Regions from separate parts of the Neobacillus sp. SRL179 genome, predicted to be linked through region 2. Evidence: riboswitches for the same ligand, from Rfam matches in the RefSeq annotation. Region 2 holds a riboswitch; each other region holds the start of a gene.
What was found. Region 2 has a riboswitch for cyclic di-GMP ahead of flgB (flagellar basal body rod protein FlgB). Riboswitches for the same ligand answer to the same signal wherever they lie in the genome.
Positions count from the first base shown of each region.

Region 1 (7,626 bases), 2.0 Mb from region 2:
TTTTTGATTCGATAACAACAAATGGTCTGGAGTCTTTACTAAACTATGGAAAGTTATTGGCTGTATTACTCGGTTGTATGGTGTTTGTGGCTCTTGTCGTGAATCCAATCATTGTGTATGCCTATATACGTCAAAACCCATTCCCACTTGTATTTATGTGTTTAAAGGAAAGTGGGATCACAGCATTCTTTACCCGGAGCTCCGCTTCCAATATTCCTGTAAATATGAAATTATGTGAAAAACTGGGGTTGGATAAAGATACATATTCCGTGTCCATCCCATTAGGAGCCACGATTAATATGGCAGGGGCCGCAGTGACTATTTCTGTTTTAACACTTGCAGCAGTTCATACCCTAGATATTCACGTGGACATACCGACAGCGATTATTCTTAGTGTTCTTTCAGCCGTTTGTGCTTGTGGGGCTTCAGGTGTTGCAGGTGGTTCATTATTATTAATTCCACTAGCATGCAGCCTATTTGGAATCCCATCTGATGTAGCCATGCAGGTTGTGGGTGTAGGCTTTATTATTGGTGTGTTACAAGATTCATTTGAAACTGCCCTTAACTCATCCACAGATGTACTTTTTACAGCCACAGCTGAATTTAAGAAGTGGCGTCAAGAGGGAAAAGAGATAGAAATATCTAAAGCTTCATAAGAGGAAAGGGTGCAACTCAAAGGTTGCGCCTTTTATTCTAAGTTTTTCCTTTTTGTGGGAATCATAGCAAATAACCTATTAAGTTGCTGACCAAATCGCTTATGATTTGGTCTTTTTTAAATACTTATTATATTTATTTTTTTCCTAAAGTCACATAGAACGGAACAATTCGGAAAAAATGTATATGATACGGTTATTTATTAGAAGAGGTGACAGACAGCATGAACCCCTACGTTGAGGTACGAGGTGTTTCGAAGATATTTGGTTCGAATCCAAAAGCAGCGATTGATTTATTAAAACAAGGGAAGACGAAGAAGGAAATTTTGAAAGCTACCGGACAAACCGTTGGCGTAAAAAATGTTTCTTTTGAAATTTACCCCGGAGAAATATTTGTCATTATGGGTTTATCCGGAAGCGGGAAATCCACATTAATTCGAATGTTTAATCGCCTAATTAAGCCAACCATTGGAGAAATTCTCATTGAAAATGAGGATATAGTGAAAATGAATGACGCACGCTTAAGGGAAGTTAGGCAGAAAAAAATAAGTATGGTGTTTCAGAACTTTGCCTTATTTCCTCATAAAACGATCTTGGAAAATACGGAATTTGGCTTGGAAATACAGAAAGTACCAGCTGAAAAGCGCAGGGAAAGAGCATTAAGTGCGTTAGAGATAGTTGGATTAAAAGGATACGAAAATCAGCTCCCTAAACAATTGAGCGGAGGCATGCAGCAGCGGGTAGGGCTGGCAAGGGCACTTGCCAGTAACACAGATGTGATCTTAATGGACGAAGCGTTCAGCGCACTTGATCCATTAATTCGTAAAGATATGCAGGATGAATTGCTTGAAATTCAAGAAAAGTACAAGAAAACAATTATTTTTATCACCCATGATTTAGATGAAGCCTTACGAATCGGGGATCGAATCGCCCTGATGAGGGATGGAAGTATTATTCAGCTGGGATCACCCGAGCAAATATTAATGAAACCCGCCAATGAATTTGTTGAGAAATTTGTGGAAGATGTGGACTTATCCAAAATTTTAACAGCAACCCACGTAATGAAACCAGCTGAAAGAATCGCTGTAGACCGCGGACCACGGGTAGCATTGGAAATTATGCGGAAGCAGGGATATTCAAGTATTTTTGTCGTTGATCGCAATCGTAAATTATTGGGTGCGATTACCGCTGAAGAGGCACGCCAGGCGATTGATAGTAATCAATCCATTGCAGAAGTCATGTCAACGGATATACCAACCGTTTCCGGTGATACCATTCTCGCAGATTTGATGGACGTGATGGCCACATCTAGTCTGCCAATTTCAGTGGTTGATGAAGAAAAACGCCTAAAAGGGATAGTGATTCGCGGTGCTGTCATCGGGGCTCTGGCAGGAATTAAAGATTCCTTGAACGATTTGGAGGGTGAATAAATATGAATATGCCCAAAATCCCATTAGGAGATTGGATAGACGTTCTGGTTAATTGGGTAACCGATGCTTTTGCCGGTTTTTTCTCCTTGTTAACCACTGTCATCGAGTCTTTATTAAATGTCATGATGGATGTTTTAAGCGCAGGACCATCCATTATCTTGATGATCGTCCTAGCCCTTTTGGTTACCTATACAAGCAGATGGCCATTAGGTATATTCACTCTCATTAGTTTACTGTTAATTGATAACCTTGGCTATTGGGATTCCAGTATACAAACCATTGCCATAGTATTATTATCAGGCTTGCTCACGATCATTGTTGGGATACCTGTTGGAATCTGGTGTGCCCAAAGAAAAACGGTACATAGAATCGTAACGCCGATATTGGACTTTATGCAGACTATGCCGGCATTTGTTTATTTAATTCCTTCCATTTTATTTTTTGGCATTGGGGTTGTACCAGGAATAATTGCCTCATTTATTTTCGCGATTGCACCCATCATTCGAATGACCAACCTTGGTATTAAGGAGGTTCCGAAAGATTTAATAGAGGCAGCTGATGCCTTTGGTTCCAATAACAGTCAAAAACTGTTTAAGGTGCAACTGCCAATTGCAATGCCAACTATTATGGCAGGGGTAAACCAAAGTATTATGCTTGCATTATCCATGGTGGTCACAGCTTCACTAGTGGGAGCGCCAGGATTAGGGGCGGATGTTTACAGAGCCGTTAGTCAAATAGATGTAGGCCGTGGTTTTGAAGCAGGATTATCGATTGTGTTCATCGCAGTGATCCTTGACCGAATATCGCAAAATTTACGAAAACCAGCTTATGAAAATATAGTGAGTAAAAAAATCGTCTTTTCCATTGTAGGACTTCTTATTATAGTAACGGCTGTTGTGACTGGAATGACAAAAGAAACACCAAAGAATCAGAATAAAAATGGCATGGGAGCCCAAGTTGATTATCAAATTATTGGGATTGAGCCAGGTGCAGGAATCATGTCACAAACGAAAAAAGCCTTTAAAGATTATCAGCTGGAGGCGTGGAAGCTGCAGGAAGGATCATCCGCTGCCATGGCGGCAGAATTGGACAAGGCCTATAAGAATAAAAAACCAAACATAGTTACCGGGTGGGCACCACATTGGATGTTTTCCACATACGATTTGAAATTCTTAAAAGACCCGAAGAAGTCATATGGAACGGAAGAAGATATTCATACTATCGTAAGAAAAGGTCTCGAACAGGATGTACCGGGGGCCTACACCATCCTCGATCAATTTTCTTGGAAACCTGAGGATATAGAAAAAGTAATGCTGGACATTAAAGAGGGAACGGATCCAGATGATGCAGCGGTAAAGTGGATCAAGGCGAACGGAGATAAAGTGGGATTATGGACAAAAGGTGCGCAGGCAGGAAATGGAGAAAGCGTGAATCTTGTCTATGTTGCTTGGGACACCGAAATTGCTAGTACGAATGTGATTGGAAAGGTCCTAGAGCAGAATGGCTATAAGGTAAAATTGAGCCAAGTTGAGGTGGGGCCAATGTTTGCCGGTGTAGCTAACGGCAGTGTCGACGGCATGGTGGCTGGTTGGCTTCCAAGTACACATAAAGAATTTTACCAACAATATAAAAACGATATTGTTGATCTTGGACCCAATCTTCATGGAACGAGAAATGGACTGGTTGTTCCAAAGTATATGGATATCAATACAATTGAAGATTTGAAGTAGAAAAGCTACAGACCCCTATATTTTGGGGATCTCAAGTCCCTTGCTTTACATTGGCAGGAAAAAGTAACATTTATTTATTTTATTGTAAAAATTTGAGCGTTTCCTGTTGTCAATTAATTTAAAAAAATGTAATATTATTTTAATAATAAAATAATTTATTCATTAGAAAAAGGCAAACCATTCGAAAGATTGGGACGCAAAGCTCCAGGTCTAAGGTGATCAACTATGACGGCTGAGTTGCCTAAAATAGAACATATTTTAGGGGTGTACAATGGAAGCTACTCTCGCTTGTGAACAAGAAAGTTATATTGATGTAAAAAATTTAAGTGATGAAAATTTAGTTGAGCTATATGTTACTGCCTTACTGGAGAAATTTGAAAGTAATTTAAAATCATTTGAAACAGAATTATGGGAAAGAAGGTTATTTTTGGTTGCATTAGAGTGGTATGACAATAAGAAAGGCCTTTTTCGATTAAGTAAAGGGTTTTTAAGATAAGGATTAAAAATTGGCAGAATAAATATAAAAAAGGCTTGCAGAAACTACTCTGCAAGCTTTTTTATATTTAACAGAATGTGTCTTTTGATGATGGAACCTTTAACCCAAATAATGGACGGATATACAAGGCAACGAATGTTCCAAGCATAGCCATGATGGCCCAAACCCATCCGTGAAGGCTAAAGGAAGAGATACCGCCGAAATAGGCTCCAATGTTACAGCCGAATGCAAGACGAGAACCATATCCCATTAATAAGCCTCCAAGAATAGCCGCACCGGCTACCCCTGCTTTTATTTTTTTCGGCTTAAAAGTACCTTGGAAAGAAGCTGCAATAAAGGCTCCCAATACGATTCCGAAGTTTAACACACTTGTTGAATCCGCTAGGACTGTGCTTTTAAGTGCCTGTCCATTTGGTCCGGCAAAATAACCCCAGCTGGAAACATTGACCCCAACTGTATCAAGGAATTTTCCACCCCATAGAGCAAAGGCAGAAGTGATACCCCATGGAGTTCCGCGAACAGTAAGGACTACTGCATTTAGTACTGCTAAAACAATGGCAGCCGTAAATAATGGCCATGATCCACGTAAAACCTTTTTCCAACCAGTCGTGGTCGGTAGTGGTTTCATCATGGGCGGGTTTTTCTTTTTCGCAATTTGAATGGTAATCAAATAGATAGCGATAAAGGCAACCATTTGAATAAGCCAAGCTCCCAAATAACCCAGACCAGTCGTTTCTGCTAAAGAAATAGGCGGGAGGGCAGGCGTACTATTCCAAAATGGCAAGTTGTAGGCTCCAAGAGTTGAACCCGCAATAAAGGCGATCAGCGTGAGGATCATGGAAGATGAGCCGCCGCCCAAATTATATAAGGTTCCAGATGCACAGCCATTTCCAAGCTGCATGCCTATTCCAAAAAGGAAAGCCCCAAGTATAACGCTAATGCCAACAGGGGAAACATATCCTTTTGGTTCCATACCGGTAAAGCTAAAGCCAGTACTTAGGATAATAGCAAATAATGTGGTTGAGACAGCAAACATCAGCATATGTGCCTGGAGTCCCTGGACATTTCCTACTGAAACCAGTCTCCGAAAAGCAGACGTAAATCCGAAGCGTGCGTAAAGCAATGTTGCCCCTAATAATAAGCCTATAATGAATAGGCTGCCTTGAATCCAATTGGATGAATGCACAATAGCAAATAATAGAATAAGAGAGATAACTATTCCGACAGCTACCAATCCCTTTTGCATGGGGCTAAGATTTGTTACTAAAGTGGTTGAATGTGATTTATGATTCAACGGTTTCGTGCTAACAACTGATTGAGACAATTTCTTTCACCTCTATATCCTATATGATTAGTATGATTTAAAATGCTTTATTATAGTAATACATTCTTGATGAATTGTAAAGGCATAGGTATCTTTCAGTTATTGTTAGTAGGATAAGGAGTAAATAGTTTGGCAGGTATTCCAATGGCTGGATTTTAAAGTCATCTTTTTAGTATACTACATAGATAGGGCAGATATTTTTTAGGAGGTACTAAAAATGCAAATGGATAAAAAAGGACAAGAGATGTTTTTAAGTTTTATTTTACAAAGAGTGAAAGAGGATAAAGTTGAGGAAGCAAGAGAATTACTTGAAGAAAACTTTCGGAAGCAAGACGCAGATGCCTTTACAAAAGAAGATATTGAACAGTTTATTCCTAAAATGATGAACTTTTTAAAACCAGATAAGATTGAGGAAGTAAAAGCCGTTACAAAGCAATTCTCTGGGGATTTTCAGCAAAAATAAGTAGTAATCGAACTTGGATAATTTCCAAGTTTTTTTTTGCAAGAAAACCCAACAATCCCTGACACATGTGGTGTTTTAACATGTCAAAAAAAGTTACTTAATTGAAAAATAAAAAACCACTTTGAGTGGTTTTTAATCCCGCATGGCTCCTGCCTCTCGGGAAGTCATGGCACCTTGTCCTTCGCTTACATCTTTTTGAATTTGTTGTTTTACATTTTGGGCATCAGTTCCTGCATATTCTGGTTTTATTATTGAATCTAAATTCTTTTTAGCTTGATGGTCCTGTTGCATAAAAGTCCTCCTTGAATGTAGGTTTTAACAATCTTATTATTTACAAAAAGACATTTGGTATATCCTGAGAATAATTACTTTTTAAAGGGGTAGTTAATATTCAATTAGTTTGTTTGAAAATAAAATAGCACTCGAAAAGAGTGCTTAATAACCACAAATTAGGGATTAATCTGCTGGGTTAACCTAGCTCTATGAAGATATGAGCCGTATATGATGCCAGCTACCATGATAACAAATGAGAAGCAAATAAATATATTTCGATACACCATTTCCAAGGTTAACCCTTCTTGAATGGTTAGGAATAATCCAGAAATGGTCACGCCAAACCCGGCAGCGAAAAATTGCAATAATTGGGCGATTCCTATCCCTGAACCAAGTTGTGTGATCGGCAATATCCTTGTGATCTCGTTCGAAATACTCGATGAAATGGCTGTAAAGCCCACACTTGCGAACATATAGATAAAAAGAATGAAATAGGGATGGACAGTAGAGAACCATGCAAATAGGATGGAGGCACATAATAGCATTAATTGCCCGAACATGATTAAGGGTGCATTCCCAAAACGGTCTATAAATCTTCCTATAAATTGACCTGCAACCACGGCGATAAAAGCTCCTGGAAATATAATCAATCCTAACTCGGCTGGTTCCTTTTCAAATAATGTGGTGAGAATAATGGGCATTAAAAACAGATTTGAAAAGTTGATGAAAAATGCGGAACAATTAATAAAAAGGAGCTTCGTGTATTGCTTATTTCTGAGGAGGATGGGCGGAATAAACGGTTCTTCCGTCTTATTTAGATACTTCCACCATACCGCCAAAAGGGCGAATGTTCCTAATAAAATCCCATACGAAAATGTTGATAGAAAAAGTAACAGACCTGTTACACTAAATCCTGTAAGAATAGCACCGTATATATCGAAACGGCCTTTTTTAATTACCTCATGAGGCAATAAATTTAGAAAAAACGGAATAGACAGGACAGAAAGAATAGTGATAACGAAAAGATAATTCCATCCTAAGTATTGAGTGATCAATCCCCCTAATACAGGGCCTAACCCAAAAGCCAAAGAGGCAGCAGAAGCAATAATGGCCATTGCTTTTCCACGCCTTGATACAGGGATATACCGCCCAGCCATAATCATACTTAACCCCATAACGGCTCCTGCTCCAGCGGCTTGAAGAATTCGAGCTCCCAATAAGAGATAAAAATGGGTGGAAAAGAAACCGATGACCGAT
Region 1 is NZ_OZ481792.1:2,191,872-2,199,497, forward strand. It holds gene sstT (serine/threonine transporter SstT) at 1-656, shown strand, start outside; gene AC4E8C_RS10860 (quaternary amine ABC transporter ATP-binding protein) at 878-2,083, shown strand; gene AC4E8C_RS10865 (glycine betaine ABC transporter substrate-binding protein) at 2,086-3,813, shown strand; cyclic di-GMP riboswitch class I at 3,975-4,058, shown strand; gene AC4E8C_RS10870 (hypothetical protein) at 4,085-4,309, shown strand; gene AC4E8C_RS10875 (YeeE/YedE family protein) at 4,377-5,555, opposite strand; gene AC4E8C_RS10880 (hypothetical protein) at 5,851-6,096, shown strand; gene AC4E8C_RS10885 (hypothetical protein) at 6,229-6,387, opposite strand; gene AC4E8C_RS10890 (MFS transporter) at 6,546-7,626, opposite strand, start outside.
Region 1: it holds a riboswitch for cyclic di-GMP, as region 2 does, so the genes downstream of both, AC4E8C_RS10870 (hypothetical protein) here and flgB (flagellar basal body rod protein FlgB) in region 2, are expected to answer to the same signal.

Region 2 (7,626 bases):
GAGGATGGCCACTTTTTGAAGCCCCGTTAACTTGCGCATATTACCCCTCCTTTTCGTCCTTTAACCAGTAGCGCAGCAGATCAACGAATTCCTCCGTATTTTTACCCGCTAATTGATTAATTTCATTTTGAACGTTGTTCTTTTTCGTTGTCTCTTCTTCAAATTCCTTAATATTTTTTGCTTCTAGGTATTCAGAGAATGGATCAAGATCTTCATCTTTTTTCCGTTTCATCCATCTCCCTAAAAGAATTCCACCGGCTAGTAAGGCTAAAGCCGCAAGCCCGATTAAGATATAATTTAAATAAGATTGCTTTTGTGACTCAGTGTCCTTTGGTGTGGCTGCCGCCATTTTTCCTGTAAACTCTCTTGGAAATACAGTGATGCGCTTGTTTATATCCGCATCTGTAATTCCGGTATTGGCACCAATTGCCGTTCGCACGACATTTGAAATGATATTGCGGATGTTATCTTGTGTTGCCGGTGTTAATGAACCTGGATTTTTTGGGTTAGGAGGTTCCACCCCGACGTTGATCGTTAAATCATCTATTGTATACGGACTTTGGACAATCTCTTTTGTAATTCGATTGACCTCGTAGTTGACTCGATCCTGCGTTTCCTTGTAATCATTATTGCCGGCATCACCGCTGCTGGCGTAAGCCGGGACATCGCCTTGACCAGTCCCGTCTACTCCTCCGGCAGCTGGTGTTCCTTTGCCGCTGTATTCTTTACTGATTTTCTCCACACTAACGGCGATTCCTTGCTCTGTTCCATCCTTAGGATCCTTGGTGGCAGGTTCCACTAGGCTTTGCTGTGTTTTGACCTTATCAAAATTCAGCTTAGCAAAGGTCTGAACGTAGACTTTATCCTTCCCTAGCATGGTCCCCAGCATCTGCTGAATACTGCGCTGAATATCAGCTTCTACTTTTTGTTTAATATTTCTTTGACTTTCGTAACTGCCAACCCCCACAAAAGAACCTTCATCCTCCGAATCATTTAGCGTTAAAAGCTGACCGTATTGATCGGTAATCACAATATTTTCTTGCGGTAGATTAGGAATACTTTTGGAAGCTAAGAAGTAAAGGGATTTGATCTGCCCCTGTTCTAGTTCCGTGCCTGGTTCTAAGTCAACAATGATAGAGGCACTTGCTTTGTCCTCTTTCTCTGGTCGAATAAAGACACTGTCCTGCGGCATGGTAATCATAACCTCGGCACCTTTTACACCGCTAATCTTGGTCATTAAATTCGCTAATTGTTTCTGAATCGTTTCTCGTTCGATGACGTCTAATTCCTGTTGTGTTACGCCAAACTTCAGGTTCTGGGTTTGTTCTGTAAAACTAATCGGACCGCTTTTGGGCAATCCTTCAGAGGCTAAATTGACAATTAAGTCGGGAGCAGACTCTTTTGGAACAAGAATTTGTGTACCATTATTGGCAATCTTATAGTCTGTGAACCCTTGTTTTTCTAAAACTCCTTTAATCTCACCGATTTCTTTCTGGCTTAAAGTATTAGTATAAAGTGGTACATAATTCGGTTTTAATAGATAGAAAAAAACAAAGCAAAAAACCGCGATTAACGCCAAAAAGGTACCAATGTAGAAGAATTTACTTTTCTTGCTGGTATTCTTCCAAAACTGAACGATTTTTTCCCTAACATCAGCAATTTTTTCTTTCATAAGTCATAGTTCACCAGCTTTCGTGTTAAAACTAAGCAGTTCATTATACTTGCATTCTCATGATTTCTTGATAGGATTCCACTACTTTATCTCTTACTTGGGTGGTCAGCTGGAGAGCAATTTCTGCCTTTTGGGCAGCAATCGTGACATCATGAATATTCTTGATTTCCCCTGTGGCAATTTTTTCAGACATGTTCTCTGATTGAACAATGGTATTGTTAGCGCTTTGCAAAGCTTCTCCCAACATGGCAGAAAAAGATGTCTTCGCAGGTGAAACCGGATTAACTATTGGACGCTTATCCAAAAATGAGGCTGGGTTAGTTAACAATGAATCAATTTTCATTATGGCAAAACTCCTTATCTACCAATATCTAAAGCCTTTAACGACATCGTTTTTCCTACATTAAATGCGGTAACGTTGGCTTCATATGCTCGTGAAGCACTCATTAGGTCGACCATTTCTTTGGTGATATCAACGTTTGGCATCATGACGTACCCATCAGTATTTGCATCGGGATTGGCTGGGTCATAAACCGGATTAAAAGGTGTCTGGTCTTCAACAATCTTTGTGACCTTTACACCATTTGCTCCCATTTCATTTTGTAAATATTGACTAAACGGAGCTGATCCTTTTGGTTCCACCTCAACCATCTTCCTTCGATATGGTACCCATTCCCCATTTACCAATTTCCCTCTTGTTGTCGTCGCATTGGCAATATTGGAAGAAATAATATCCATTTTCAGGCGCCCGGCGGTTAATGCAGAAGAACTAATATTTAGTGGTTGAAACATGGACATGTCGATCCCCTACCTTGACTTTATCGCTGTTTTTAATAGATTAAATTCTTCACCAAGCTGATAGCTCAGTGTTTGATACCAAATCGAGTTGGTTGTCAAATCCGTCATTTCAGAATCGACATCCACACCATTCCCACTATTTTGCATCACAACCGGCTGCTCGGTAATGAAGGCTCTAGTTGCTGTATTTCCGATTGGTATATGCTTTTCATTTGAACGCTTTCCTTCAAAAGAAGTGTTAGCTAATTCTCCTTTAAGAAGTTCCTCAAAAACTACTTTTTGCGGCTTATAATTGGGGGTATTGACATTTGCTAGATTATTAGAAATGGCATTATGTCTTAGCACAGAAGCATCCAATGCCTGCTTTAGAACAGAAATGTTTTGAAGCATAAATAACCTCCTTTTCATACTGGTAAATTTATCCATTTTTCGAGCAAAAAAAAGACTATTCCGAAGAATAGTCCATAGTAAATTAAACTATAACTCTTCGGTAACTGGCTGGCATGATCATCATGATCGTAGCCCCTATAGCTTTGCGTCACTGGATTTCCCCAGGTTTGCCTTTATCGGATTGTAAATGTCGTTTTGTGGTGATATTGGTCGAAAATTTACCAATACTATTATATTACATTGCGCTTACAAATATTACAATGGGGAAAAAATGAAAAAAGACCTACTTAACAAAAAATTCACTTGTTAAGTAGGTCTAACAGCTTTCATCGCTTCTGCCCAAGTTCCTAGCAGTTCTGCCAGCATAGCTTGGACTTCATTTAAAGTTTCTACCTCTTTTTTCATATTCGCTTCGATTAGTCTTTGCTTTAAATAGTCATAAAGGAGAAGCAGGGACTTCGAGATTTCGATATCCATATTAAGGGTCACCATTAATTCACTAATGATGTTCTGAGCCCTAATAATGCGATCGTTAGCTCGCGGCAGATCATTTTTTTCAATTGCTAGTTTGGCCTGTTCAATGAATTTAATGGCACCTTTATATAAAAGCAGTGTCAGTTCTTCCCCTTTGGCATATAGTACTTGATTATTCTCATATGCTTGGTACGGATTCTTAAGTGACATAATCTTCCCCTTTTCCCTATTTTCTTTTGTCATAAAAAACCCCAGTGGAACCATAGGCAGGTTCCCCATACTGTTTAATCTTTTTTTCCTTTTTTAACGCCTGGAGCTGATAGATTACCTTTTGCTGCTCTCCCTGTAACATCTCCTTCACCTTTTCTTCCAAAGGAACCAGTTGTAACAGCTGTTCCTTAATGGCCGCATTTAAGAGAATTCGTCCGGCGGTTCGATCCATTTGGTTTACCTTCTCAATGCAGGTTTGTCTCGCGTCCAGTAAGGCCTGGATATGGTCTGTCTCGTCCGAATTCATTTCGTTTACTAGTTTCATTGTAAGCTGGCAATAGGACTGGAGTAATGCCTCTTTTTGTTCATACATGGTGATCATCACCCGCCCATTTGCTGCGTTAACCAGCTGCTCTGGGTATTAGATTTCTGAATGGCTTGCTCCATAGCCGTGAACTGCTTCCAATAATAATCTTCTTTCGTTTGTAATCGCTTCTGCCAGGAATCGATTTGTGTGTCCAGCTGGCTTAATGATTTGCCAAGGACAGTATCATTGGACGTACCAGCTGTTTTGGAAATTTCCTTCATCGTCTCATTCAGTTGATCATACAGCCTCCAGCCAATCCCGCTATTGGCAAATTCGTCTTTATTAGTTGCTGTGTTATTTGATGAGCTTGCGGTATCGTATTTTTTAGAAAATAATAACGACACTTCATTGGGATTGTTTTCAATTGCCGCTCGCAGCTTCGTTTCATCAATAACCAGTTTCCCATTTTCTTTATAATTAGAACTGGAGGTAATCCCGATTTCAGCAAGCGAATCGAATTGACTATTCATTTTTGTCGAATCCACATCACGAACATTCGAGTACAAGGTGGTGCGTAATTTATCTAAGGCCGATGAAATGATTCGGTCACTTTGCAATAACCCGCTCTTAGCCTTTTCTTCCCATAGTTCAATTTCTTTGTCCTTCATGTCTGTTTTCTGATCATCTAACAAGGGGGCATAATCTTTATACCGCTTTTCCCCCACCTTATCGTGAAGCGTCTTGATGGTCTCGTTATATTTATCGACAAACCCTTTAATTGTATCGAAGATCGAGTCCACATCTGTCTTTTTCGTAATCGTGACATTGCTACCCGGTGGGATGTCGTTTTTGATGGTAAACGTAATCCCGTCATAGGTCAGCTGATTATTCTTATACGTTAGGGTCGTTCCGTTAATGGTTACCTGACCGTCGACGGCCTTTACGGCTGAATTTCCAGTGGCACCACTTAGGTTTCCTGCCGGAAAGTCATTCTGCGTCTCATTGACCGTGCCAGCTGCCAGATTTAGTATATTCGAAGGGTTTGATAGATTCGCAATGTTAATAGTTGTCGCTGCATCTTTAGAAGTAAACACAATCGCCTGGTCACCACTGGAATAGCTGGCTGTCACTCCTGTTTTAGCAGCTAAAGCATTGATTTTTGAAATGGAGCTGCGGATCGAATCCTGTGCGGTCAGGTCAATTGTTTCTCCATTCAAGCTAAATTGAAATCCGTTTCCAGCTCCTAATTCACTTGTTTCACTGGGAAGTGTTGTGGAAGCGAATTTTACTGAAGAAGGTGTCCCCGGCTGATACGGTGTGGCAGCCGAAATAACATACTCACTTCTGCTCGGTATGCCTGCCAGCGTTACGTCTACCTTACTGCTATCTGATGAAGTCAGTTTACTTTTGGTAAAAGTAGACTCTAATCGAAGACTTTCCATTGAAGTACGTAAATCCAGGAATTTCGTATTCACCTCTCGATAGGCATCTACTTTCCATTCTGTCTTGGTTTTATTTTGGAAAACTTTATTTAGTTGTGCCTTTTCCGCGTCCATTAATTTTTTAACAAGTGTTTCGGTATCGATTCCTGATGCCAAACCAGAAAAACGAAGATTGTTTGTGATCATCCTGCCATCCCCCGAACCATTTAAAGTATCTACTATGGTTAACGACATTTTCGGAAGAAGCGTTGAATGAAAAGAAGGGCTGATTCTCGCGGAATCAGCCCTTCTTTTTACTAGTTAATTGTCTTATTCACAATTTCTGTTACCCGAATACCAAAATACTCGTCAATGACAACGACTTCACCTTTGGCGACTACTTTTCCGTTGATTAAGAGGTCGACCGGCTCACCTGAGACACGGTCCAATTCAATAATCGAACCTTGTGAAAGCTCTAAAATTTCATTTATTTTCTTTTTGGTTCTCCCTAATTCAACGACTATTTCTAAATTAATATCCATCAAGAGATCCATATTGACGGATTCCTCATTGTCCTTTTTAGGGGGTTTTTCTTCTAAATCCTTAAATAAAAACGGTTTTGTTTCTTCTTTCGTGTCCCCTAGTAATGCCGCTAATTCTTCTTGTGAGATTTTCCCATCATGACTCATCTTTTTTACCCTCTTTTTCAAAAACAGTTTCGATTTCTGCTGCTAGACGCGTCTTTTTCACACCTGGTTTGACTAAGAATTTGACGTCTTTCCCAACCATCGCTTTTAATGGTTCCTCATATAGCTGCTCGAGCTGAACGATATCACCCACACTCAACGCTAAAAATTCCTCAATCGTAACATTTGAACGGCCTAGTTCAACGATTACCGGAATTTCAAGCTCCTGCAGCTTTGATTTTAATAAATTGGATTCCTCTGGACTATTGGTTTTATTGCGGTTTGAAAACAATTGATAGGACGACAATTTGGGCAGAAATGGCTCTAAAATAATATAAGGAATGCAAATATGCATTAATTCCGATATTTCACCAATTTTTATATTAAAAGCAATCACAATCACCGTTTCATTGGGAATCGCTACTTGTAAAAACTGGGGATTGGTCTCAATTTCAACCACCTTTAAATTCACATTCATTAAATCTTTCCATGATTTTTGTAAATTTTCCACGAAGCCTTCAAATAGTTTATGGAGAATTTTATTTTCGATTTGGGTTAAGGTTGTTTTTTCTTCAGTGAAAGCAGGCAGATCCCGGCTGCCTAATAACCGGTCAATAATCGCAAAAGCCATCTGGGACTTTAATTCCATAATCATGCGGCCCTTTTCCGGGGTCTCAAAGATATTCAAAATGGTGAACGGTGGAAGTTGTTTAATAAACTCTTCATAGATCATCTGGTTAACGGACAACACGTCCACTTGAACAATCGTCCTTAATTGCGTGGAAATGGCGGATGCCAGCTGGTAGGCAAAGTTATCATGAATGCGTGTTAAGACACGTACTTGCTCCATGGACAACCGCAGTGCTTTTTTAAAATCATAAACTTTTACGTCATTGCTATTTTCATAAAGTTTCATCGTGTTTTCCTCACCGCCGTAAAATCATTCAAAGGGAAAGTGGAACGTAGAAGTAGTTAACTTTCCCCTTAAATACTAACACTTTGATTTAATGATGGTCTAGAGTTAATTAAATGTCCCTATGAATCTATTAACGTTTTAAATTCACAAGTTCCTCTAAAATAGAGTCTGAAACTGTAATAACCTTAGCGTTTGCTTGAAAACCACGCTGGGCAATAATCATTTCTGTAATTTCTTCTGAAAGATCAACATTGGACATTTCAAGCTGACCGGAGACGATTTGGCCGGCATTATTATCTTGGCGTTTACTGATCAGATTATCGATATTGGTTTCACGATCAGCATTCCCTGTTAATTCATACATTGATCCGCCTACTTTTTTCAACCCGGCAGGATTGGATACAAGCGCAGTACCGATTGTAGCAATATCAGTTGTCGTCCCATTTGCCGCTATCCCTCTTACAACTCCATTAAAATCAATCGTGTAGGAAACATACTGATTGGAATCAATGTTAATCGGCTCCACTACGTCTGTCGCAGCATTAAAGCCGAGAACCTTATATCCTTGCGGGGTTACGAGGTCACCATTCGCATCCCTGTCAAAGTTTCCTGCTCGCGTCATATATTTCGAACCGCTGTCGGTTTGAACAACGAAGAACCCATTGCCATCCATATATAAATCAGAAGAAAGGTTTGTTGTTGTCGGACTTCCCGGTGTCTGAATCGTATCAACAGAGGCTGTTTTTACACCT
Region 2 is NZ_OZ481792.1:4,214,581-4,222,206, forward strand. It holds gene fliG (flagellar motor switch protein FliG) at 1-39, opposite strand, end outside; gene fliF (flagellar basal-body MS-ring/collar protein FliF) at 41-1,672, opposite strand; gene fliE (flagellar hook-basal body complex protein FliE) at 1,716-2,015, opposite strand; gene flgC (flagellar basal body rod protein FlgC) at 2,030-2,470, opposite strand; gene flgB (flagellar basal body rod protein FlgB) at 2,480-2,860, opposite strand; cyclic di-GMP riboswitch class I at 2,957-3,042, opposite strand; gene fliS (flagellar export chaperone FliS) at 3,167-3,577, opposite strand; gene AC4E8C_RS20765 (hypothetical protein) at 3,561-3,917, opposite strand; gene fliD (flagellar filament capping protein FliD) at 3,926-5,479, opposite strand; gene fliN (flagellar motor switch protein FliN) at 5,590-5,961, opposite strand; gene fliM (flagellar motor switch protein FliM) at 5,951-6,874, opposite strand; gene AC4E8C_RS20785 (flagellar hook-basal body complex protein) at 7,005-7,626, opposite strand, start outside.

Region 3 (7,626 bases), 1.9 Mb from region 2:
AATTGCCATAAAAAAGGAAATGGCTTTTTAGAAGGAGATAAATATATAGTAACATGGGCGCTTGGACATTTAGTTACACTTGCCGATCCTGAGATGTATGATGATAAATATAAAACATGGAAACTGGAAGACTTACCAATGTTACCTAACGAGTTAAAGCTTGTCGTTATTAAGCAAACAGGAAAGCAGTTTCATTCGGTAAAAAGCCAATTACTTCGTTCTGATGTAGGGGAGATTATAATTGCTACTGATGCGGGGCGGGAAGGTGAATTAGTTGCCCGCTGGGTCATTGCTAAAGCGAAGATAAACAAACCTATAAAACGGTTATGGATTTCTTCAGTTACGGATAAGGCGATTAAAGATGGATTTAGGTCTTTGAAACCGGGAAAAGCATACGAAAACCTTTATGCTTCGGCTGTAGCCCGCTCCGAAGCTGACTGGTATATCGGTCTTAATGCAACCAGAGCGTTAACAACACGATTCAACGCACAACTCAACTGTGGCCGCGTACAAACTCCTACTGTAGCCATCATTGCAGCACGTGAGGAAGAAATCAAAAACTTTAAACCCCAAACCTATTACGGCATTGAGGCACAGACAACCGATAAATTAAAGCTCACCTGGCAGGATGCAAAAGGGAATAATCGCAGCTTTAATAAAGAGAACGTAGACGCGGTAGTGAAAAAATTGGGTACAAAAAATGCTGTTGTAACAGAGATTGAAAGGAAGCCGAAGAAGTCATTTTCTCCAGGACTTTATGATTTAACAGAATTACAGCGTGATGCCAATAAAATATTTGGTTACTCGGCTAAAGAGACGCTGAATATTATGCAAAAGCTATATGAGCAGCATAAAGTGTTAACGTACCCCCGGACAGATTCACGCTTTATCTCATCAGATATTGTTCCTACCATTCCAGAGCGTCTAAAAGCGTGCGGTGTTGGTGAATATCGTTTACTGACAAATAAAATCTTAAAAAAGCCAATTAAGGCTTCGAAATCATTTGTAGATGATAGCAAAGTGTCTGATCACCATGCCATCATTCCAACTGAAGGATACGTGAACTTTTCAGCTTTTACAGATAAGGAACGGAAAATCTATGATTTAGTTGTAAAACGGTTCCTGGCTGTCTTATTCCCCGCATTTGAGTATGAACAATTAACACTTCGGGCGAAAATCGGCGAAGAAAACTTTGTCGCTAGAGGAAAAACAATTTTATCGATTGGCTGGAAAGAAGTTTACAATAATCACTTGGAAGACGAAGATGAAAATGATGACCTAAAAGAACAGATTTTTCCGCGGATTGAAAAAGGCGATACATTAAACGTAAATCTAATCGCACAAACATCCGGTCAAACAAAACCACAGGCACGATTTACAGAAGCGAGTCTTTTATCAGCAATGGAAAATCCAGTGAAGTATATGGAAACTAAGGATAAACAGCTTGCCGATACCTTAAAATCAACGGGTGGTTTAGGGACAGTGGCGACACGGGCTGATATAATTGACAAGCTATTTAATTCATTTTTAATCGAAAAGCGCGGCAAAGACATTCATCTTACTTCTAAGGGCCGTCAATTGCTGGAGTTAGTTCCTGAAGAACTTAAGTCTCCATTATTGACAGCTGAATGGGAGCAAAAGCTCGACCAAATTGCTCATGGCAAGTTGAAAAAAGAAGTGTTTATCGGTGAAATGAAGAGGTATACCAAGGAAATTGTAGCTGAAATAAAGTCAAGCAGTAAAAAATACAAGCACGACAACATTTCAGCGAAAAATTGTCCAGACTGTGGAAAACCAATGCTCGAAGTAAACGGCAAAAAAGGTAAAATGCTTGTTTGTCAAGATCGTGAATGTGGACATCGCAAAAATGTCTCACGCGTCACAAATGCGCGCTGTCCGCAATGCCATAAAAAATTAGAACTGCGCGGTGAAGGCGAAGGACAAATCTTTGCATGTAAATGTGGACATCGTGAGAAACTATCTGCTTTCGAAGCACGGCGCAAAAAGGAATCTGCCGGTAAGGTGGATAAACGGACGGTCCAAAAGTATCTGAAGAATCAAAGTAAGGAAGAAGAGCCAATTAATACAGCATTGGCGGATGCTTTAAAGAAGTTAAATCTAAAATAAATCTTATGATGCTAAAATTTGGGAAAATCAAATTGACAGACAAAGATTTTTTCACATACAATAATTATTGATAAGATAGTTTTTAGAATGGAATGATACCCATGGGACATCCCCATATTAAGAGTCATCATTTATTTATAACCATAAAAGAGGCTGGAATCCAAATCTGAATTGATGAGGATTCCAGCCTCTTTCTTTATTGTACTAAATTGGTAGAGGAGTGGCATTATGATCACCTTAACAGGCAGCAGTTTAACTTTAGAGCAAATGAAAGCAGTTTTATATCGAAAAGAAAAGGTTCAAGCTTCAGAAACAAGTATAGAGGCCGTACTTAAGAGCAGGAATGCAGTGGAAAGAATTGTTTCTGAATCAAGGGTGGTTTATGGAATTACAACTGGATTTGGGAAATTTAGTGATGTATTAATTGATAAAGCACATGTTCAAGACTTGCAGTTAAATTTGATTCGTTCCCATGCCTGTGGGGTAGGGGAACCCTTTCCAGAAGTTGTCGCCAAAGCAATGGTCCTTCTTCGGGCTAATGCCTTATTGAAGGGTTATTCAGGAATAAGACCTCTCGTGATTGAAAAATTATTGGATATTGTAAATAAGGACATTATCCCCGTGATTCCACAGCAAGGATCACTTGGAGCTAGCGGGGACCTTGCACCACTATCCCATCTTGCTTTGGTTTTAATTGGGGAAGGCGAGGTGTTTTATAAAGGAAATCGTATCGACTCAATGACAGCATTTAAACAAGAAGGAATTCTCCCCGTCACACTAGAAGCCAAGGAAGGGCTAGCTCTAATTAATGGCACGCAAGCCATGACAGCTATGGGTGTGGTCGGTTATTTAGAAGCAGAACAACTGGCTTATGAGGGTGAATTAATTGCTGCGATGACAATGGAGGGGTTGAATGGGATCATCGATGCCTTTAGCGAGGAGGTCCATATTGCAAGGGGCTATAAACAGCAAATAGAAACTGCAGCGCGAATCCGTGACTACTTAAGCGATAGCTTATTAACCTCACAACAAGGTGAGTTAAGAGTCCAGGATGCCTATTCATTACGGTGTATTCCCCAAGTGCATGGTGCGTCTTGGCAGGTACTAGATTATGTTAGAGAAAAGTTAGAGATAGAAATGAATGCAGCAACCGATAATCCATTAATTTTTGATGATGGAGAAAAGGTTATTTCTGGCGGTAATTTCCATGGTCAGCCCATTGCATTTGCAATGGATTTTATGAAGATTGCGATGGCTGAACTAGCAAATATTTCGGAAAGACGAATTGAAAGATTAGTCAATCCACAGCTAAATGACTTGCCGCCATTTTTAAGCCCACAGCCAGGTTTGCAATCAGGAGCGATGATTATGCAATACGCAGCGGCTGCTCTTGTATCTGAAAATAAAACTCTGGCACATCCAGCTAGTGTGGATTCGATTCCATCATCAGCAAACCAAGAAGACCATGTCAGCATGGGTACAATCGCATCCAGGCATGCCTACCAAATTATCCAAAATGTAAGAAGAGTCCTCGCTATTGAATTAATATGTGCAATGCAGGCAGTGGAAATTCGCGGAGTAGATCAAATGGCTAGTAAGACAAAGCTGCTTTATGAAAAAGGCAGGGAACAAGTGCCAACCATCAGCAAAGACCGTGTTTTCGCAAATGATATTGAAGTAGCAGCGAACTGGTTAAAGACCATCGAAATTCACCAATTAATCAAGAATATAAGTGTGCAATAAGGAGAGAACAAGAAAATAAAGGCGTGAAAATTCACGCCTTTTACTTCATATGATTTGGAAGCCAACGTCCTGTATCAACCCGCTGCTCTTCTTCATTTTCGACTCTATTTTTAAAAGCTTCTTGGGTTACAATTAATTCTTCATCCCCAATCGCTTCTTTTACATGCTTTTCCGTAAGACTGTCCTCAGGAAAATCACCAGGATGATTTTTTTTCTTGTGTTCAAAATGTTCTCCGCGTGCCATGGTTAACACTCCTTTCGTCTTCGTAAGTAGCATTCCCATCCACACACTAAAATATCACTTGGTAGTTGATTATCAATTCATCTAGAGAGAAGAAATTGATATAATAAAACAAATATGGTTAAAAAGGGGGCCGCAAATTGGATCTTTTCCATTTAATCTCAGAGGATCGGATAAAAAAGGCTTATGAAGAAGGTGAATTTGATCATCTTCCTGGATTGGGGAAACCATTGCAGCTGGAGGATTTGTCCGGAATTCCTGAGGAATTGCGGATGGCCTATAAAGTAATGAAAAATGCCGGTTACACGAAGGAAGAAGGACGTTTGCGCCAAGAAATGATGAGCATAGAGGATTTAATCAAAAAATGTGATGACAATGTTGAAAAGGTAAATCTTCAAAATAAGTTAAATGAAAAACTGCTTCGATTTAACCGGTTGATGTCAAAACGGGGTGTGAAAACAAATTCCTCTATTTTTAAAAATTATGAGTTGAAGGTTCGAAATAAAATGACCTAAAAAGGAATAAAAGCTGGTTGATTTGTGGGAAATCTCATTCATCTCCAGCTTTTTCTTCTTGTTTTCCAGGTTTGCACATTCTGTCTAGAAAATAACCTGCAAAAACAATGAAAGCAATAGGAATAGAAAAATTTAAAACATGAATGACAGTCATTACTCTCCCCCTCACGATAGAAATTAATTTACAACATTAGGTGTTCGCGTATATTGTTTACATTATATGTTAATTGTCATCAAATAGACAAATTTCAATAACAACTATTTTGAATATTCAGTTAAAATGATATGTAGAATCTTGGAAAAAAATGTAATAAAAAGCAGTTAGAAAATTAATATAAATGACAAAATCTAACACCCTGTTATAAAAGGACTATATATAATGGAGGTATCGTTAAAGGATTAAGTATTTGGACCTAGTAGATAATGGGAATAAAGCAATTGGTGGCTCAAGTTGTATGGGAGGCAGAAAAAGGCAAACCTGTTGAAAAGCAGGGACGCAAAGCCGAGGATCTAAGGCGAGGGGTATTTGCTATGGTGGCCGGGCTACCTGGAATACGAATGTATTTTGGGAGTGAGAAAAATGGTTATTACAGAAAGAGAAGTGGATGTAATCGATCAGGAATGGATAACGCTCATATTAGAGGCAAGGCAAATTGGACTATCAATTGAAGATGTTCGAGATTTCCTTACACGTGATAGTCATGAAGAACCATCAAGTACATACTAAAATAGAAAAGAAAAGCATTCTACAAAATCTGTCAAATTTTGTAGAATGCTTTTTTTATCATATTCAACTTAGTTGTCATTCGTTTGATTATTATTACGCCACTTATTAAATTCTAGGAAATCGCGAAATTGATCCTTGGAAACACCAGAATTCATAGCCTCTTTTACAAGATTCATCCAATCAGTATCTAATTCATCCCGATCAATTTGTTCATGAATCAAATGTTCGACAGGGAGATTTAAGACAGCAGCTATTTTTTCGAGAAACTGGATAGAAGGATTTTTTTGTAAGTTCCTTTCAAGTGAACTTAAATAGGATTTAGCAACCCCTGCTTGTTCAGCCAGTTCGGATAGTGACATTTTCTTTTCTGAGCGAAATTTTTTAACGCGGTCACCGATCATTGAGTCTCACACACCTAATTATTTTTTAATTTTCCGGAATAACTCTCCCTCTTCGAAAAAAGGGGGATTAATTTATATGTTCATTCTACCAAAATGAATGAAAAAGTACCATATAAAGAACGAGGTAATATTACAAAAAAATGAACATTTAGGGCACTCATGATTGTTTTTTGAAAAAAACGGAAGATAGAGTTAATATTAAAGAGTGCTGCAAACAGAATGTAAAGGAAATGCGTAACAGAAGGTTTAATGCTCAGTATTATATAAAGATAAATATAAATATATGCTAAAGGTAGGGAAACAAATGATTGTCTTAAAATCACAACGTGAAATTGAAGCCATGAATGAGGCCGGCAAAGTTCTTGCTGCTTGTCATAAAGAAATTGCAAAATTAATAAAACCAGGAATCACTACATGGGATATTGAATTGTTCGTCAATGATTTTTTACGAAAAAATAATGCAATACCTGAACAAGTCGGTTATAGAGGGTATGAATATGCTACTTGCGCGAGTATCAATGACGAAATTTGCCATGGTTTTCCAAGGAAGGAACCATTAAAAGAAGGTGACATTGTCACAATAGATATGGTTGTTAGATACAATGGGGCATTGGCTGATTCGGCTTGGTCCTATGCAGTCGGTGAGATTTCTGAGGAAAACGAGCATTTATTAAAAGTGACTAAAGAAGCTCTATATAAAGGGATAGAACAAGCAGTAGTGGGTAATCGAATTGGAGATATTGGCCACGCCATTCAAACCTATGTGGAAAGTGAAGGTCTTTCTGTTGTACGTGACTTTATCGGCCATGGTATTGGTACAGTGATGCACGAGAAACCAGATGTACCTCACTATGGGTTGCCAGGAAAAGGGGCAAGAATTAAAGAAGGTATGGTATTTACAATTGAACCGATGGTAAATATCGGCCGTTATCAAACAAAAATGGATGATAATGGTTGGACTGCAAGAACGATCGATGGTAAAAACTCAGCACAATATGAGCACACACTAGCAGTTACAAAGGATGGCCCCATCATCCTTACTGAGCAAAAATAAAACGAAAACCCGGTCATTCCTTGGAATGACCGGGTTTTTGTTTTTTATCTTTTTCTAAGATTTCCTAGCTCTTCAACCAATGCCTGCATTTCATTAGGACTAAAGGAATTCTTTTTTTGCACTAAATCGTAAATTTCCTTTAGTTCTTCATACATCTCTTCATCAAAGTGAGATGGTTTAATGGCTCCAAGGTTAAGGACCTTTAACTTTCCCTTAATTTGTTCAATCATGTATTCAACATTTTCCACGGATTTTTCTGACAAATTCATCTTGGTCACCCTTTTCGAAAGTAATGATTCCATCTTTTCATGTTAAAAAGTATCTGTCAATATATAGTTTACCCAAAGAAATGGAGGAAAGTGAACTAGCAAACCTATATAGAAATGTTTGATAAAGCAAAATAAATGGTAATATATTTAATGGTATTATTTTCTTATATCGACATTTATGATATTACGTTACATAAAGGAGAGGTTAAGATGACGAGGAAAAATCAATTTTGGAAGGGTATTCTGCTTGGAGCTTTAGCAGGTGGTGCTATCAGTTTATTGGACAAGCATACTCGTGAGACTATGAAGGAGAACGTCCAAAGGACTTCTAGCAAAGTAGCCTACTTAGTGAAACATCCTGATGAAGTAACTGAAAAGGTAAAGGAAACTGCTGATAAAATCCGCAATACCTTTGAACAAGTCAGTGAAGATATTGTCTTTATTACAGATAAGGTGGATGAGTTAAAGGAACTTACACCACAAGTAACCGGAATGATCAAAGAAACCAAAGAGGCCTTTACAGAAAATGAAGAGGTTGATCTTTTAGAA
Region 3 is NZ_OZ481792.1:1,050,564-1,058,189, forward strand. It holds gene AC4E8C_RS05150 (DNA topoisomerase III) at 1-2,127, shown strand, start outside; gene hutH (histidine ammonia-lyase) at 2,356-3,870, shown strand; gene AC4E8C_RS05160 (hypothetical protein) at 3,911-4,114, opposite strand; gene AC4E8C_RS05165 (DnaJ family domain-containing protein) at 4,252-4,626, shown strand; cyclic di-GMP riboswitch class I at 5,088-5,177, shown strand; gene AC4E8C_RS05170 (anti-repressor SinI family protein) at 5,207-5,353, shown strand; gene AC4E8C_RS05175 (helix-turn-helix domain-containing protein) at 5,422-5,754, opposite strand; gene map (type I methionyl aminopeptidase) at 6,059-6,808, shown strand; gene AC4E8C_RS05185 (DUF1128 domain-containing protein) at 6,853-7,077, opposite strand; gene AC4E8C_RS05190 (YtxH domain-containing protein) at 7,288-7,626, shown strand, end outside.
Region 3: it holds a riboswitch for cyclic di-GMP, as region 2 does, so the genes downstream of both, AC4E8C_RS05170 (anti-repressor SinI family protein) here and flgB (flagellar basal body rod protein FlgB) in region 2, are expected to answer to the same signal.